3 regions of the Desulfitobacterium sp. THU1 genome follow, and region 3 is predicted to be linked to each of the others. Evidence: riboswitches for the same ligand, from Rfam matches in the RefSeq annotation. Region 3 holds a riboswitch; each other region holds the start of a gene.
What was found. Region 3 has a riboswitch for S-adenosylmethionine ahead of metA (homoserine O-acetyltransferase MetA). Riboswitches for the same ligand answer to the same signal wherever they lie in the genome.
Positions count from the first base shown of each region.

Region 1: another riboswitch for S-adenosylmethionine. It lies ahead of AAC978_RS06155 (methionine ABC transporter ATP-binding protein); the one in region 3 lies ahead of metA (homoserine O-acetyltransferase MetA).
Region 2: another riboswitch for S-adenosylmethionine. It lies ahead of AAC978_RS05880 (trans-sulfuration enzyme family protein); the one in region 3 lies ahead of metA (homoserine O-acetyltransferase MetA).

Region 1 covers NZ_JBBWUA010000004.1:214,251-220,078, reverse strand. Annotated here, with positions in the region: gene AAC978_RS06170 (Crp/Fnr family transcriptional regulator) at 1-626, shown strand, start outside; gene hisZ (ATP phosphoribosyltransferase regulatory subunit) at 707-1,858, opposite strand; gene AAC978_RS06160 (YerC/YecD family TrpR-related protein) at 1,860-2,198, opposite strand; SAM riboswitch class I at 2,438-2,539, shown strand; gene AAC978_RS06155 (methionine ABC transporter ATP-binding protein) at 2,664-3,686, shown strand; gene AAC978_RS06150 (methionine ABC transporter permease) at 3,679-4,356, shown strand; gene AAC978_RS06145 (MetQ/NlpA family ABC transporter substrate-binding protein) at 4,538-5,392, shown strand; gene AAC978_RS06140 (hypothetical protein) at 5,663-5,828, shown strand, end outside.
Region 2 covers NZ_JBBWUA010000004.1:154,076-159,903, forward strand. Annotated here, with positions in the region: partial or broken gene AAC978_RS05875 (MASE3 domain-containing protein) at 1-191, opposite strand, end outside; gene AAC978_RS05880 (trans-sulfuration enzyme family protein) at 404-1,534, opposite strand; SAM riboswitch class I at 1,615-1,715, opposite strand; gene larE (ATP-dependent sacrificial sulfur transferase LarE) at 1,874-2,677, shown strand; gene AAC978_RS05890 (DUF4652 domain-containing protein) at 2,980-3,774, shown strand; gene AAC978_RS05895 (Tex family protein) at 3,894-5,828, shown strand, end outside.
Region 3 covers NZ_JBBWUA010000001.1:183,608-189,435, forward strand. Annotated here, with positions in the region: gene yedF (sulfurtransferase-like selenium metabolism protein YedF) at 1-467, shown strand, start outside; gene AAC978_RS00885 (DUF3343 domain-containing protein) at 478-735, shown strand; gene AAC978_RS00890 (aminopeptidase P family protein) at 895-2,673, shown strand; gene AAC978_RS00895 (exodeoxyribonuclease III) at 2,695-3,459, shown strand; SAM riboswitch class I at 3,620-3,726, shown strand; gene metA (homoserine O-acetyltransferase MetA) at 3,811-4,728, shown strand; gene AAC978_RS00905 (HD domain-containing protein) at 4,842-5,444, shown strand.

The DNA.
Region 1 (5,828 bases), on a different contig from region 3:
GGGAAAGACATATCCACAGGAGTTCCGGGAGAATTCTCAAAAAAAAAGGCGACTATCTCATCAAAGTTGGTGATAGGCCGAAGGGAGTTCATTTTATTAAGTCCGGCTTAATTAGCACAAACTTCATAGGCAAAGATGGTCTTATTAAAACGTGTAATATGACGGGAACAGGTTGCGTGATTGGCGAGCAATTTTTCTTTCATGAACAGCCGAGCTTATTTGAGGCTCGTATTGTTGAAGATGCTGAGCTCTATTATTTTGAAAATAGAGTTTTCTTAGATCTTTTGAAAGAAGATTTTAATTTTAATCTCTTTATTTTGAAAAGCTTGGCAGGTATATCTCGTAAACTGGCTTCACAGCTACAAGATATATCCACACGCAACACCTGCGAAGGCATCAGCCATATTTTATACAGTTTAGCGTGTTATGAAATTCAAAAAGGAATCACCACAAATATTACAATTAAAATGTCGCATCAGGACTTGGCTAATTTGCTTGGCACCCATCGCGTAACCATCACGAAGAATATTCGTTACCTGAAAGACCAAGGAATCATTGATTACACCTACGACAAAATCGTTATCAAGGATACCGAAAAACTCAAAAATATGTTTAGCGGTGAGTAGGTGTCACAGAAACAAATTAGCACAGGGGCCGTTCCTTACGTTTTTAACCGTAGGGAACGACCCCTGTGCTGTTCCGAATCTTATCCTACACAATATAGATCCCTAATCCCTTTACTGGTAGCTAGCTTCTCTGCCTCGCCCGAAGTTAATGACTCTAAACTCATCTCCACCTTTTTACCCTCTTGACGTAGTCTTTGGGCTTCCGCGATTACTTTTGAAGTGTCCTGGCCAAAGACAAAAATCTCCGCTAGGTCTGCCTGACTATGAGGCAACTGTTCAATAATGGCTTTTAGATTGATGGCAAAACCAGTGGCCGGGTAATCATCGCCGAACTCACAGTATAAGGAATCATAGCGACCCCCTTCAACAATGGGGAAGCCTACTCCAGGTACATAACCTTCGAAAACCGCCCCTGTATAGTAGCTAAACCCCCGTAAAATCCCCAAATCCAGAGACACCTTGTCTTGAACACCAAAATCTCTTAGGTAGCGATAGACCTGCCGCAATGCCTCTACGGATTCCTGCAGCGAAGGTTCCTGACTCCATTCGAGAACTTGACCCAACATCTCTTCAGTGCCGTGAAGATGAGGTAGCTTTAAAAGAATCTCCTGAACTCTTCCTTCTAAGCCACCCTCCTTGACCAAGCGTTCGATACCCACAAAATCCTTGCGAGCTAACTTTTCTTGATAATTTATCCGAAAAGCTTCAGCTACTCCTAGTTCATCCATAATTCCAGTAAATATCCCCATATGCCCGAGATTAATCTGAAAGCCCTTAACACCGATTCGACTGAGGGCTTCACAGGCTAACGCAATCACCTCGGCATCGGCTAACGGGGAAGCTGAGCCGACAAGCTCTACCCCTACTTGACGAAATTCTTGCTTATGAGATTTAGAATAGCGGAATACATCGGCAGCGTAACATAATCTCAAAGGCATATTTCCACCACGCATCCGTGTACTGACCATCCTCGCAATGGGGGTGGTTAGCTCCGGACGCAAGACAAGGACATGTCCACGGCGGTCAAAGAGCTTAAAGAAGGAATCTCCTTCTTCCTCCACCGGTTGGATACACGATCCATACTCTAAGGTCGGAGTGACGATCTTCTGATAAGCCCAAGCATTAAACAAATCAAGAGCGGACCCTTCCGCTTGATCCTGTATGGCCAACTCATTCGGTAGGATATCATGCATCCCCTCTGGGATTCTCAACCCTAAAGAGCTACGAGGCATATTATTTCTCCCCCTCTTCTCGCTCCGACAATCGTTTCAATACCATCTGATAACCATCCGCACCAAAAAACAGACACCGCTTGACCCTGCTGATTGTGGCAGTACTGGCACCTGTGGCCTGGGCGATCGTCGTATAGGTTACATTCTTCTCAAGGAGTTTAGCTACTTCTAAACGCTGCGCCAAAGACTTAATCTCGGCGACAGTGGCGATATCTTGAAAAAATCGGTAGCATTCTTCTCGATCTTCTAATAGTAAAATCGCATCAAAAAGTGCATCAGTTAATGAATCACGCAAGCGCGGATCAATTCCTTGAAAAACATCATCTTCATGTTCTTTCATTATCGCTCATCTCCTTATACTTCTATACTTTAATTTATTAAAGTATTGCGCCCTTGTCAATATTCTTCAGCCTTCTTTAGCAAATTTGTCTATCATTAACCATATTTGCCTCAATTGCTAACATTATTACAGATGAATTTTCTTGCCTTGTTATATAAAAATGACTTGCCAAAGAACATTGCTCTATGCTAATATAGATTCTATCAAGATTCACTCTTGACTTAAAAGTTAATAAATCACTCTTATCCAGAGTAGGTGGAGGGACTGGCCCGATGAAACCCGGCAACCGGCATTTAATGTACGGTGCTAAATCCTGCAGGAAAAATACTGGGAGATGAGAGGAAAGCCGAAGATAACTCCGCGGATTTCCTCGTGGAGTTTTTTATTATATAGTTTTTTAAAATGATTGTTTTTAACCTGCCTTTAGAGCATTTAACTTTTAGAATATGACGAGGAGGAATACCCTTGATACGAATAGAGAATCTAACTAAAGTTTATACCTCCCGCAAGGATCGAGTAACGGCTATTGAAGATATTACTCTTCATATTCCTCAGGGCGCTATCTATGGGATTATCGGTTTAAGTGGTGCCGGCAAGAGTACCTTGGTCCGTTGCATCAATCGCTTAGAGGAGCCCACTAGCGGCAAGATTTTTATTGATGATCAGGACCTGATGCAAATGTCCGCCCATGAGCTCAGACAAGCTCGCCAAAAGATTGGTATGATCTTTCAACACTTTCATCTGCTCCAATCGCGCACGGTCTTCGATAATATCGCCTTTCCTTTAGAAATCGCCGGCTATAAAAAGCCTGAGATTGAACAACGAGTTAGGGAGTTGCTACCCTTAGTGGGCCTAGAAGATAAAGCCCAGGTCTATCCTTCTCAACTCAGCGGCGGACAGAAGCAAAGAGTAGGTATCGCTCGTGCCTTAGCGACGAATCCGAAAGTACTGCTTTGTGATGAAGCAACTTCGGCCTTAGACCCGCAAACAACCCTATCCATTTTGGAACTCCTGCGCGACATCAATCAGCGCTTCGGGTTAACCATCATCATGATTACTCACGAAATGAAAGTAGTTAAGGAAATCTGCACTGATGTTGCAGTAATCCATGAAGCCAAGATTGCGGAACAAGGTCCGGTGGAAGCTGTATTTATCCAACCCCAATCCCGTATTGCCAAGGAGTTCATTTCGACTGTATTCCCTAATGAACTGCCCCTGGATTTACTCCAGGAATTGGCCACTCATCCCAATTCTCAAATTGTCCGTATTCAGTTTTTAGGTTCAAGGACATCGGACCCCATCATCGCCGATCTGATGAAAGAATGCGATGTACGGGCTAATATACTCTATGGAAGTATCGATCATCTCCGCTCTACTCTTTTTGGCACTTTAACCCTGGAGTTGCAAGGAACTCCTGAACAGTTGGCCTTAGCTCATCAATATCTTGACCAACGTGAACTTAAGGTGGAGGTGATCCAGCATGTTTGATTTTGCCAACCCCCAATATTGGGATACCATGGTCCAACTATTAACTCCGGCAACCGGAGAAACCTTCTATATGATTATTGCTTCCACCCTGCTGGCCTATGTGCTGGGAGTCCCCTTAGGGGTGATCTTGGTCATTTCTTCACCGAATCATATCCTGCCCAACCCTTGGGTTGAGCGTATCTTAGGTACAATAATCAATGTTTTCCGTTCTATACCCTTTATCATCTTATTAGTTCTGATTATTCCCTTCACCCGTGCCATTGTCGGCACCTATATCGGTACGACAGCAGCTATCGTCCCCCTCGTCATTTCCTCGGCACCCTTCGTGGCCAGGATGGTCGAAAGTTCTCTCAAGGAAGTCCCTTACGGGGTGATCGAAGCAGCCTTATCCATGGGCTCTTCTCCCTGGCAAATTATCAAAAAAGTGCTTCTTCCCGAGGCCAAAGCTTCTCTTGTCTTGGGTGTTGCAATCACCACCATTAGCATTATTGGCTACACAGCCATGGCCGGTGCCGTGGGTGGCGGTGGTCTAGGGGCCGTAGCTATTCAATATGGCTACAACCGATTCCGAACGGATATCATGCTTTTGACCGTTGTCATTCTTGTGCTTATCGTCCAAGTCATCCAATCCCTTGGTACGATGCTTGCACGCCGAATGACTCATCACTAATACGGTTGTTTCAAGCCAACCCCGAACCTGGGCATGGGCGTACCGGTCGCCGTAACAGGCTTAGGGAATGGACTTGTAACATATATTTAGCAATGAAGGTAAACACAACATGTCTTTATCAGTAATCATCCGCTAAAAGATGATGCAAAGAGAAAAAAGGAACATCAAAGGAGGAAAAATTATGATTCGTTCACATCGCAAACTAACTACTTTACTGCTTAGCTCCGTAGTTGCTCTTTCCCTACTTGTAACCGGGTGCGGAAACACTGCTCAAACCACACCCCCGGCTAATACCGGTAATACCAATGAGCCTGTCACCATCAAGGTAGGGGCTACCCCCGTGCCCCATGCCGAAATTCTCGAATTCATCAAACCTGAATTAGCAAAACAAGGCGTCAATCTGGAAGTCGTTATTTTCACTGAATATCCCCTACCCAATCCGGCCGTGGATTCCGGTGAAATTGACGCCAACTACTTCCAACACACCCCTTATTTAGAGACCTTCACCATTGATCAAGGACTGAAGCTTGCCGTGATTGGTACGGTTCACATTGAACCCATGGGTCTTTATTCAAAGAAAATCACCAAAGCTGAAGAACTCAAGGATGGCGACACCATTGCTATCCCCAACGACCCTTCCAATGGCGGACGCGCTTTAGCTGTCTTGGAATCTGCCGGTTTGCTTAAACTCAAAGAAGGTGTCGGTGTTAAAGCAACCATCTTGGATATTACCGAGAATACTAAAAATCTAAAGTTCTCTGAGGTAGATGCTGCTCAACTTCCCCGTGTTCTTGGTGATGCAAAAGTTGCCGCGGCTGTCATCAACACTAACTTTGCTTTAGAAGGTGGCTTAAACCCAACAGAAGATGCCCTTTACCTTGAAGGCAAGGACTCTCCATATGCCAACATCGTAGTTGCAAAGGAAGATCGCAAAGATGATCCCAACCTACAAAAATTAGTCAAAGCCCTCAACACCCCAGAAGTTAAGAAATTCATTGAAGATAAATATAAGGGTTCAGTAATTCCTGCATTCTAAGAGATCTTTAATCCTTTGCTAAATTTAAGTTACCCAATTGGATTTTATGAATGTTTCAATCAAAAAGGCCGTCCTCCACAAAAAATGTGGAAGGCGGCCTTTTCCATTTATGTAAGACTTAAAAGCAAAATTCAGTCCTTATATATTTCCTGATTGATTTACCATATTTTTGCGGGAATAGAACGGGTTCGCCCTCACACACTAACAACAACAATACTTAGGATGATTAAGCTACGAAATTTCATCCTAAACAGATGAGGAGAAACCCCTATGAATTCCTTCGATAAGAAAATCAAAACTCGGCTAAGCATGCATCCTGAGATGCTGCGCAGTATCTTAGCTTACCCCAATGAGGAAACCCTTACTACCCTAATACGCTATCAGGTATTTGAATCAAAAGGTGCCTATCTTGGCCACCTTCTCACTTCGCTGCTTC
Region 2 (5,828 bases), on a different contig from region 3:
TCAATATGAGTATTTGAATTAAAGACTATAAAAACGATCCCTAAGGAAACCGCAATACAATAGCATTCCACAAAGGCATGAGATAAATTGTAGTTATATTCTTTAATGGCGAATAAGAAAGCTAATACAACGAGTTGGATAAAGGCGAACTTAGCAATTTGCACGGGCCTTTTCTCAACATTGTCTGTCATATACTCTCCTCCTTTGGCCCTTTGTGTAAGAATGTACAATTTTCTTAGATATTCTCTACAATAACTGCTTTTACCTGCTATTCTGTCAATATTTTCGTGACGATTGTGATCTTTACAATGTAAGCATTAGGGATTGTATCATTGCTGGGGATGATGACTGTCTGTTATGATGCAGAATATACGCCATGATTAGTAGTATGGGTTTACTCGTGCTATCTTAGGGCGGACTCTAAGTCGCGAATTAAGTCCTCTGCAGCCTCGATACCTACGGATAGACGGAGCAGGCAATCGTCAATACCAAGCCTTGCCCTGACTTCTAAAGGAATATCGGCATGAGTTTGGGTGGCAGGATAAGTGATCAGGGATTCCACCCCACCAAGACTTTCAGCATAAGAAATGATCTCGAGGGATTTTAGAATCCTGGGGATAAGTGAAGAATCCTTCACCCGGAAGGAGAGCATAGCGCCAAAGCCTTTGGCTTGGTTGAGTTGAGTTGCATGGCTGGGATGGTTTTTTAATCCGGGGTAGTAGACCTCGGTGACCTTAGGATGATTTAATAACCACTGGGCGATTTGCAGGGCATTTTCCTCTTGAGCCTTCATGCGTAGGGCTAAGGTTTTTAGTCCTCGAATCATCAGCCAAGAATCTTGGGGACCTAAGGTAGCTCCAAGTGAGTTCTGCAACCGTCCAAAGCGAGTGGCGAGTTTTTCACCTTTAACCACGACCAGTCCAGAGATAATATCATTGTGCCCTCCGAGATACTTAGTGCCGCTATGGACGACGATATCAGCTCCACACAGAAGAGGTTTCTGGAGGTAGGGGGTTAGGAAGGTATTGTCTACAATATCTAAGAGCCCGTGCTTTTGACAAAGGCGAGCGATTCCATGCAAGTCGGCGATTTTCATCATTGGGTTGGTCGGTGTTTCAGTAAAAATAGCTTTGGTATGGGGGAGAATTTCCTTTTCTATGGCTTCAAGGTTACTAGTGTCGGCAAAGCTGACTTGGAGGCCGAAGCGGTTAAAGACTTCCTCAAGTATGCGATATGTTCCCCCATAGAGATCCTCAGTGACAATAATATGGTCTCCATGAGAAAATAAAGTGAGTATTGTTGTAATAGCGCCCATGCCTGAGGAAAAAGCGAAGCCCTTTGTGCCTTCCTCCAAACGAGCGATGGCATCCTCTAGGACTTGGCGCGTGGGGTTATTCGTACGAGAATAATCGAAACCTGTGCTTTCCCCAAAGCCTGGATGGGCAAAAGTGGATGAATGGTAGATGGGAAAGCTAATCGCTCCTTTGGGATCTAAGCGATTGCCGATCTGAGCAAGTTCGGTTAAAATATTCATTTAGTAGTCCTCCTTTGTGGATTGGATAAAAATCAAACAAAAACGACCTCATAGAGAGGTCGTAAATGTTAATCTACTTCCTCTTATCTTCGAACATTAAAGTTCTCAGGATTTAGCACCTCGCAATAATGCAGGTTGCCGGGCTTCATCGGGCCAGTCCCTCCGCCACTCTTGATAAGAGCTTTGACAAAAGTCAGTATTTAATTCATTTTTTAGATGGAAATTTGTTAGAATCAATATATACTATTCCTATGGGTTTTGCAATAATATTTAGCATAATTTTTAACAAAACTAGCATAAGAGAATCGCTAGCCTTATGAAATGCTTAGGAGGTAGATCATGCAAAAGAAGTTGAATCAGTTGAAGCAAATCATTAAAGAAATGGAATCTGCAGTGGTAGCGTTTTCGGGTGGGGTGGACAGCACGTTTCTCCTAAAAGTAACCCATGAGGTATTAGGTGATAACTGCCTAGCCATCATTGGGGAATCAGAAACTATGCCCACCACCGATTACAACAATGCTTTACAGCAGGTGAAAGAATTTGGGGCCGATTATTTAATCATAAAGACCGAGGAAATGACTAAGGAGGAATTTGTAAAGAATCCCCAAAACCGCTGCTATCATTGTAAGAATGAGTTGTTTACAAAGCTTTTAACCATTGCTCAAGAAAAGAAGATCCAGTGGGTTCTGGATGGCAGCAATGCAGATGACTTAAAGGATTACCGCCCTGGTATGCAAGCTGCGAGAGCATTGGGGGTAAGAAGCCCGCTGCAAGAAGCAGGCCTAACTAAAGCGGAAATCCGTCAACTTTCCAAGGAAATGGGGCTTTCGACATGGGATAAGCCCTCTAGCCCGTGCTTATCCTCACGCTTTCCCTATGGCGAGGAGATCACCCTTGAAAAGCTTCAGCGGGTCGAGAGAGCAGAATCCTTGCTGAAGGATCTGGGGTTTAAAAATTTGAGAGTTCGGCATCATCAAGATCTGGCTCGACTGGAGATCCCCCAAGAAGACTTTCCAAAACTCATGGAGCTGGACCCTGAGGATATCGTCGAACCTCTTAAGGAATTAGGTTTTACCTATATTACTCTAGATTTAGAGGGCTTTCGGAGCGGCAGTTTAAATACCGGGCTACATATTCATTAATGAGTTTATGTTGCTTGATACCACTGATAATTTAGGTGCTTTTAGCGAACTAGTATAGGCTAGTTCGCTTTTTTGTTGGTTTCTCTATAATTCGCACGATTTATAGGTTGATATGATATATATTTCCGGAAAGAAGGATTGGGACATAAGGATAGAGAATCCATCATAAGTTAATGGTAAATAATGGAACATATATCATGACTGAGACTGAAGACTAAACTGAGGGAGGGAGCGCTATCAGGAAACGATGGATTATTCGCAGTGCCCTGCTTTTCCTGGGGATGGCACTATGTGTTGCATTCATGAATATGGGTATCTTTCCTATAAGTGCCTTTAGGGGACCTAGTGCAGAAGAACTGGCTTATTCAGAAACGGAAGTCACCAATCCTGACCAAACCCCTCAGCAAAGAATGCAACAACAAAGAGCCAATTATGCTGCTTATGTTAAGAAGGTAAAGACCGCTGCAGCAGAGAATCCAAGTCCATCCAATAGTGGTTTAGTGAAAGAAGGGCTTCCGCAGTCAATAAGCACTGCCCCAACGGAACAACTTTTTCATGTGATTCCCAATCCCTATGTTCCTGACTTTATTCTTCAGGGTAATTATGTGGTTCAAGGGAGTTCTCCGAATAAACGCTACACAGCTTATATCTATCCGGATGAGTGGGAAACCATCGGGGATATTTATATCAAAGATAGTGTTACCAGTAGTTGGTCACGACTCCAGCTGGACCAAGAGTATCGCGTAGAGTTGTGGGATTATTACGCTCCTGAAGGCCAATACACTCCGAAGAAGAAAATTCACTGGCTTAATGATGATGAGTTCATAACGATTATTGGCTTTGCTCATGGCACAGTATCTAAAGGAGGAGAGTTGGTTAAAGTACATCGATCCACGGGGAAGGGGGATATTCTTTATCCCGACGATCCTAAGCTTAATCAAGAGGTCGTGGATTTTGAACAAATAGGCAGTGATTTGGTTCTGAACATCAATCATATCGACGTTAACGGTGTTTGCATAAAAAAAGGTGAGATTAGGGTTCCGCTGAACCATTTAGACTTATTGAATCAAGGCGCGGTTGCTATTAGTAGAGATTGAAAACAGACTCCCAACAGGCTCTCAATAGGGCCTGTTTTTTGCTTTCCCCATCTTTCTTTAGCTTTTTAAGGAAAGAATGATATAATAGAAAATTGAGAACGATCAGGAGGGATTATCCTTTGGAATTTTCAAAAATCATCGCGCAAGAACTTGGTTTTCGGCCCCAGCAAATCAACGAGGCGATTCAACTCTTAGATGCAGGAAATACGATTCCCTTCATCGCCCGTTATCGTAAAGAAGCAACAGGGGAGTTGGACGAGAATGTGCTCCGTAGCATTGTGGAGCGCTTGGAGTATTTAAGAAATTTAGAACATCGCAAGAGTGAAGTCTTGCGTTTGATTGAAGAACAAGGAAAGCTTACAGATGAGTTGGCCGTTCAGATAACCAAGGCAACTATTCTTCAAGAAGTGGAAGATATTTACCGCCCCTATAAGCAAAAACGTCGGACGCGGGCAACGGTGGCAAGGGAAAAGGGACTAGAACCCTTGGCACTGTGGATTTTAGAGCAATATCCCAAAGCCCAACCCTTAGAAGAAGCTCAAAAATATATCAATGGGGAACTTGGTGTAGAAACTTCAGAAGAGGCAATTAGCGGTGCCTCGGATATTATCGCGGAAATGATTTCCGATGATGCCACCATGCGTAAAAGGGTGCGGGAAGCAACTTTTCGCCTTGGTGATATGGTAGCTTCTGCGAAAAAAGCTGAAGAACGCTCAGCCTATGAGATGTATTACGATTATCGAGAGCCTGTGAAGAAGCTGCCTCCCCATCGCATACTTGCTTTGAATCGTGGCGAGAAGGAAGAGCTTCTCAGTGTGAAAGTGGAAGTTCCTGCAGAGCGCATTCTAGCCTTAATCGAACAGGTCTTTGTGAAGCAAGGGCCTGCAGCGGAAATCGTGCGTTCAGCAGCGGATGATTCTTATAAACGCTTAATAGCACCTTCTATTGAGAGAGAAATTCGGTCTGCTCTAAGTGATACAGCAGAAGAGCAAGCGATCAAGGTCTTTGCCGGGAATTTGCGGCAACTTTTACTACAACCTCCAGTGCGTGGGAAAGTGGTACTAGGGTTAGACCCGGGATTCCGGACCGGATGCAAATTTGCTGTAGTCGATGACACTGGCAAGCTCTTTCATGTAGGGGTTATTTATCCACATCCTCCCCAAAATAAGCGGGAAGAAGCTAAAAAAATACTGAGAGATACGATGGAAAAATACCAAGTGGATGTGATCGCCATCGGAAATGGTACAGCTTCACGGGAAACTGAGGAAGTAACAGCTGAGTTACTCCGTGAAAGCGGCTTAGCTTCTGAGTACATAATTGTTAGTGAAGCGGGTGCTTCAGTGTACTCTGCCTCTAAGCTGGCAGGAGAAGAGTTCCCGGATTTTGACCTCTCCTTGCGTAGCGCAGTCTCTATTGCTCGGCGCTTGCAGGACCCCTTGGCAGAGTTGGTTAAAATTGAACCCAAAGCCGTAGGAGTTGGGCAATATCAGCATGATGTTCAACCCAAACGGCTTGAGGAATCCTTACATGGAGTCGTGGAATCGGCCGTTAATGCAGTTGGTGTGGATTTAAACACTGCCTCAATCTCCCTCCTTCAATATGTAGCAGGCCTTAAACCGACCATTGCTAAAAATATTGTGGCCTATCGGGAAAACCACGGGAAATTTAAGAAACGGGATCAGCTAAAGAAGGTCCCCCGTCTTGGTGAACAGACCTATGTGCAGTGTGCTGGATTTATTCGTATCCCAGAAGGAGATAATCCGCTGGAAAACACACCAGTCCATCCTGAGTCCTACGAGCTTGCCCAAAACATTTTGCATAAAGCAGGTTTTACCATCGAGGATCTCCAACAACGTTCTAATGAAGTTCGCCTAGGGATTGCTCAGCTAAGTCCAGAAGAATGTGCTCAAGAATTTAGTGCGGGTGTTCCTACAGTCAAAGATATTCTGGCCGCTCTCCAGCGACCTGGCCGAGATCCTCGGGAGGATTTGCCAAGGCCTAAATTGCGCCAAGATGTTACCCATCTCGAAGATTTGCAAGCTGGTATGATCCTG
Region 3 (5,828 bases):
AAAATCTGCAAAAGATGGCCTCGGGAATGGGTCTACAAAGTGAATACACGCAAAAAGAGAATGGCGTCATTGAGGTGACGATAGTAGTCGGTGAAGGCTGTGTGCTGGAGAATGACCAGACCGCTGAGGATTCCGGGCTAGTCATCGCTATCGGACGGGATACGATGGGAGAAGGCAGCGAGGAGCTCGGGCGAATCCTCCTCAAGAGCTTTATTTTTTCTTTGAGAGAACTGACTCCGCCACCCACTCATCTCCTTTTCTTTAATTCGGGGGCCCAGCTGACCAGCAGTGACTCGAACAGCTTGGAAGACCTGAAAGCTATGGCTGATCAAGGCACCAGCATTCAAACTTGCGGTACCTGCACCAACTATTATGGCATCTCCGATAAGCTTGGAGTTGGCGAGATTGCCAATATGTACGGCATCGTGACCATCATGGCCGGAGCCAAGCGCTTGATCAATATTTAGGGGGTATTATGTGCTCTACATCATAACGTTCCCCAACACTCATATGTCTATTTTAGCTGAGAAATCCCTGCAGCAAGGAGGTTTTTCGGTAGGCGTTATGCCAATACCCTCCAGCATTAAAGCTGGCTGTGGTATTGCTTTGCGGGTCACCGATGCCCAATCAGCAAGTGCTCATTTGTCAGAAAATGAAATCCTTTTTGCGGAGATCTACCAAGCGATAACCACTGAGAAGGGAACAACCTATCAGCAAATCAATTGTGATTCTTGATAACCACTAGGATAATTAATATAGACTAATTTCACTAATGTTTTAATTAGTTTAATTTTATTTAAAATATAGATGTCGATTATAAAAGATATAGATGTTCTATTATAAACTTAATATATTAATTCGGACTAAAATAATAACTGCAAATGAGGGAATAAAATGATGGTACAAGAACGTATTGCAAAACTAAGAAAACTAATGCAAGAGAATCAGATGGACGCCTATATTGTGCCGAGCTCTGACTCTCATCTCAGTGAATATGTAGCAGATCACTTCAAATGCCGGGAGTGGATCTCGGGCTTTACCGGCTCCGCAGGTACAGCGGTGATTACCTTATCGGATGCAGGTCTCTGGACAGACGGCCGTTATTACATTCAAGCCGAAAAACAGCTCCAGAATTCTGGAATCCGTCTGTTCCGTGGAGCAGATCCCCGGGTTCCTAGTTATACAAAATGGTTAAAGGACCTTTTGCCGACAGGTGCATCTGTGGGCTTTGATGGACATGTCTTCTCCGCTAAACAGGTTCAAGATATGGAAAAGGAATTCCAAGGTCAAGTCACCTTAAAATTCGGTTCCGATTTAATCGGGCAATTATGGCAGGATCGTCCTCCACTACCGACCACAGATGCCTTTATCTATGATACAAAATATGCCGGTCGGTCCCGTGGGGAAAAGTTAAACGAACTCCGTGAAAAAATGAAGGGCAAGGGAGCCAATGTTCACGTACTCACAGCCTTAGATGATATCGCCTGGCTTCTAAATATCCGAGGTGCTGATGTCCCGAATAACCCAGTGACCATAGCCCATGTCTTAGTCACTGAAGAGGCTTGCTATTTATGTATCGATGAAGCTAAGGTTTCCGGTGCCATGAGAGCAGAGCTAGAGGGCGAAGGTATCCGGATAGCAAAGTACGCAGCCATCGTGGAGCTCCTGAAAGGGTTGCTAGCTAAGGATTCTGTTCTCTTTGATCCTGAATCGCTCAACGCTGTTCTTTATCATGCCATCCCTTCCGAGGTGAAGAAGGTGGAGGGAGCAAATCCTACCGCTCTGCTCAAAGCCGTTAAAAATGAGACCGAGTTGGAGAACCTTCGGACGAGCTCTATCCAAGATGGGGTTGTCATGGTTAAATTTATTAAGTGGCTCAAGACCAATCTCGGCAAAGAACCGATAACTGAGCTTACCGCCGGGGATTATCTGGATAATTTGCGCCGAGAAAACAAGGAATGTGTCGGCCTTAGCTTCGATACTATCGCCGGACACAAGGATCACGGGGCCATGATGCATTATAAAGCCACCCCTGAAAGTGCCTATACCCTAAACCCAGAAGGATTCCTCCTCGTGGATTCCGGCGGTCAATACTTCGGAGGGACCACAGATATCACTCGCACCCTTGTTTTAGGCCCCCTGACCGAAGAAGAGAAAAGAGATTATACCCTCGTGTTGAAGGGCCATATTGCCTTAGCTACCGTGAAATTCCTCCATGGCGCTACAGGCTCTAATCTAGATGTTTTGGCGAGACAACCTATCTGGAAATATGGACTCGATTATAAATGCGGTACCGGCCATGGCGTGGGGATGTTCTTAAATGTCCATGAAGGTCCCCAAAGATTGAGCCAAACTCCCAACACTGTAAAGCTTGAAGAAGGTATGATATTGACCAACGAACCTGGTATTTATAAGGAAGGCAAATTTGGCATTCGTACCGAGAATATGATGGTGGTCGTTAAGGATGAAGAGACCGAATGTGGTCAGTTTATGCGCTTCGAGGCCCTGACCTATTGCCCGATTGACATTGCGGGCGTGGACCAGAGCCTACTCACTGATGAGGAAAAAGTGTGGCTCGCTGACTATAACACGATGGCTTATACCAAACTGGAGCCGTATTTGGATGATGAAGAAAAGGCTTGGTTAGCTCAAGAGATTGGGACTAAGCTGTAGCAATATAGGGGAGAGAAATAGATGAAACTTATTTCATGGAATGTTAATGGCATCCGAGCCTGTCTGAACAAGGGCTTTATGGACTTCTTTGAAAAGGAACAAGCGGATATCTTTTGTCTTCAAGAAACGAAGATTCAAGCAGATCAGGTTCCTTTTCAACTGGAGGGGTATCACCAGTACTGGAATTATGCTCAGAAGAAAGGCTACTCTGGTACAGCCGTGTTTACAAAACAGGAGCCCTTGCAGGTCACCTATGGCATCGGCAAGGAAGAGCATGATCAAGAAGGCCGCGTCATTACTCTAGAATTTGGGACCTTCTATCTCGTAACGGTTTATACCCCCAACTCTCAAAAAGAATTAGCGCGCTTAACTTATCGCATGACCTGGGAAGAAGAATTCCTAGCTTATTTAAAGAGCTTGGAAAAAACCAAACCCGTTATCTTCTGCGGCGATCTCAACGTTGCCCATACAGAGATAGACCTTAAAAACCCTAAAACCAACCGCAAGAACGCTGGTTTTTCCGATGAGGAGCGGGCTAAATTCACCGAGCTGCTAGAAAATGGCTTTATCGATACATTCCGCTACTTCTACCCAGATAAAACTGAGGCCTACACTTGGTGGTCGTACATGTTTAACGCACGAGCCAATAATGCGGGGTGGCGTATCGACTATTTCTGCGTCTCGGAAGCCCTCAAGGACCATCTGAAGGATGCCCTCATTTATTCCCAAGTCATGGGCTCCGACCATTGCCCCGTCGGCTTAGAAATCTCTTCACCATTTTCCTGAGACTTGCTTTCCGGGGGTGTTCCCTACATGTAGGGAACACCCCCGTGACGTTCTGAGTCTTCTCAGGCTTTTGTTATAGATCAGTTGACATAAATAAAGAGATGTAATAATATAATTTCTATAGCGTTGACCTACTACCTTAAATTAAATACAATCCAATATCTTATCAAGAGTGGTGGAGGGACTGGCCCAATGAAGCCCAGCAACCGGTATTCCCTAGAATACAGCGGTGCTAATTCCTGCGATGGAGCCATTGATAGATGAGAGAGGAACTTAAGACCGCAACCTCTTTCTTGTAAAGAGGTTTTTTTATTATCACTTATGTGTTGAAACACTTGGAGGAGAGATAACATGCCGATCAATGTACCCGATGGCTTACCGGCTGCCGAAATACTTACCCAGGAAGATGTTTTTATCATGGAAGAGGGTCGCGCCGAGCACCAAGATATTCGACCCCTGAGTATTGTGATTCTTAACCTTATGCCCAATAAAATAATCACCGAAACTCAGATTCTTCGCTTGTTAGGGAATTCCCCCCTGCAGGTTGATATTACTCTCCTCTATCCGGAAACCCACCTGACCAAGAATACCCCAGAGGAATACCTGATTAAGTATTATCAGACCTTCGATAGTATTAAGGACAAGAAATTTGACGGGATGATCATTACTGGTGCCCCCATTGAGCAAATGTCCTTTGAAGAAGTAGATTTCTGGCCGGAGCTCCAAAAGATAATGAATTGGAGTCAACACAATGTGTTTTCGACACTCTTTATCTGCTGGGGAGCGCAGGCTGGGCTTTACCACTTTTTTGGGGTTCCCAAGTATCCCTTGCCGGGGAAAATGTTTGGGGTATTCCCTCATACCCTCAATCGCCGGGATGTCCGTTTGCTCAGAGGCTTTGATGATCTGTTTTATGTGCCTCATTCTCGGCATACGGAAGTCAGAAAAGAAGATATCCTAAAGGTACCGGAGTTGGAAATCCTTTCTGAGTCTGAGGAATCAGGGGTGTATTTAGTCGGGACCAAGGGCGGACGGCAGATTTTCGTGACCGGTCATTCTGAGTATGATCCCCACACCTTGAAATCTGAGTATGATCGCGATGTGGCACAGGGACTCGCCATCAATGTTCCTCAGAATTATTACCCTGGAGATGATCCGAGCAGGCAGCCCACCGTCAAGTGGCGAGGCCATTCCAATTTGCTCTTTGCTAACTGGTTGAATTATTACGTCTACCAAGAAACCCCCTATAACTTGGACGAAATAAAGTGAAAAAGTATCTTAAGATAATATATCAGGGTCAAGGGTAAGAAGATCCGAAGAATCTAAATAAATCCCCAAATAGAATTCAAACTAATCATCAGACAAGAAAGAAGGATGCAAAAATGTCAAACTACGCACAGGATCGGGAGGCTGCTTGGCAGCTTCTTAATGAATATGTAAAAAGTGAGACCCTATTGCGACACTCGCTGACGGTAGAAGCAGTGATGCGTCATTTTGCTACCCGCTATCAAGAGGATCCGAACCTCTGGGGTAATATTGGCCTCCTCCACGATATTGATTATGAGATGTACCCCGATCAGCACTGCCGCAAAACGAGGGAAATTCTCACTCCCAAAGAATTAAGCGATGAATTCATCCGGGCCATCGAAAGCCATGGCTATGGCCTAGTCCATGATGTGGAACCCCGAGAGAATGTCGAGAAGGTTCTCTTTACCATTGATGAACTGACCGGTCTGATCTCGGCAACTGCCTTGCTTCGCCCCAGCAAAAGCATCCATGATTTAACCACAAAATCTGTCAAAAAGAAATGGAAACAAAAGAGCTTTGCTGAGAATGTCAACCGTGAAGTCATCGAAGAAGGAGCAAACCGCCTCGGTAAAGCTCTTGATGAGATTATCGAAGAAACCATCAAAGGAATGCGCACGATCGCTTCAGAAATTGGCTTAGAAGGCAACATCGAAGCAGGTCAAGAAGTTGGAAAATAAATACGCTAGCAAAAATATACAAAATAGCTCTTGACAGTCGAAGTGTAATAGATTAGAATCATAACATCGTTAAACTATAGCTGAACACAATGAACGGACGTCCTACGCTGATTAGGTATAGAGAGCTGACGGGTGGTGCAAGTCAGTCTATGAAGCCAATGGATTCCATCCGGGAGTGGCCAATGATGAATTGTGACGGGTTCCGCCCGATATTGCGGACATAAGTTGGCCGTATACGGCAACATGGGTGGCAACGCGGGAGTAACCTCTCGTCCCTAATTTGGGACGAGAGGTTTTATTTATTTTCCGCAATGCACTGCTTTTGCTTCTTCAGTTTGGAGAAGCAAGGTGGCATTCATCATTGTCCATGTGCTGAGATCGGCT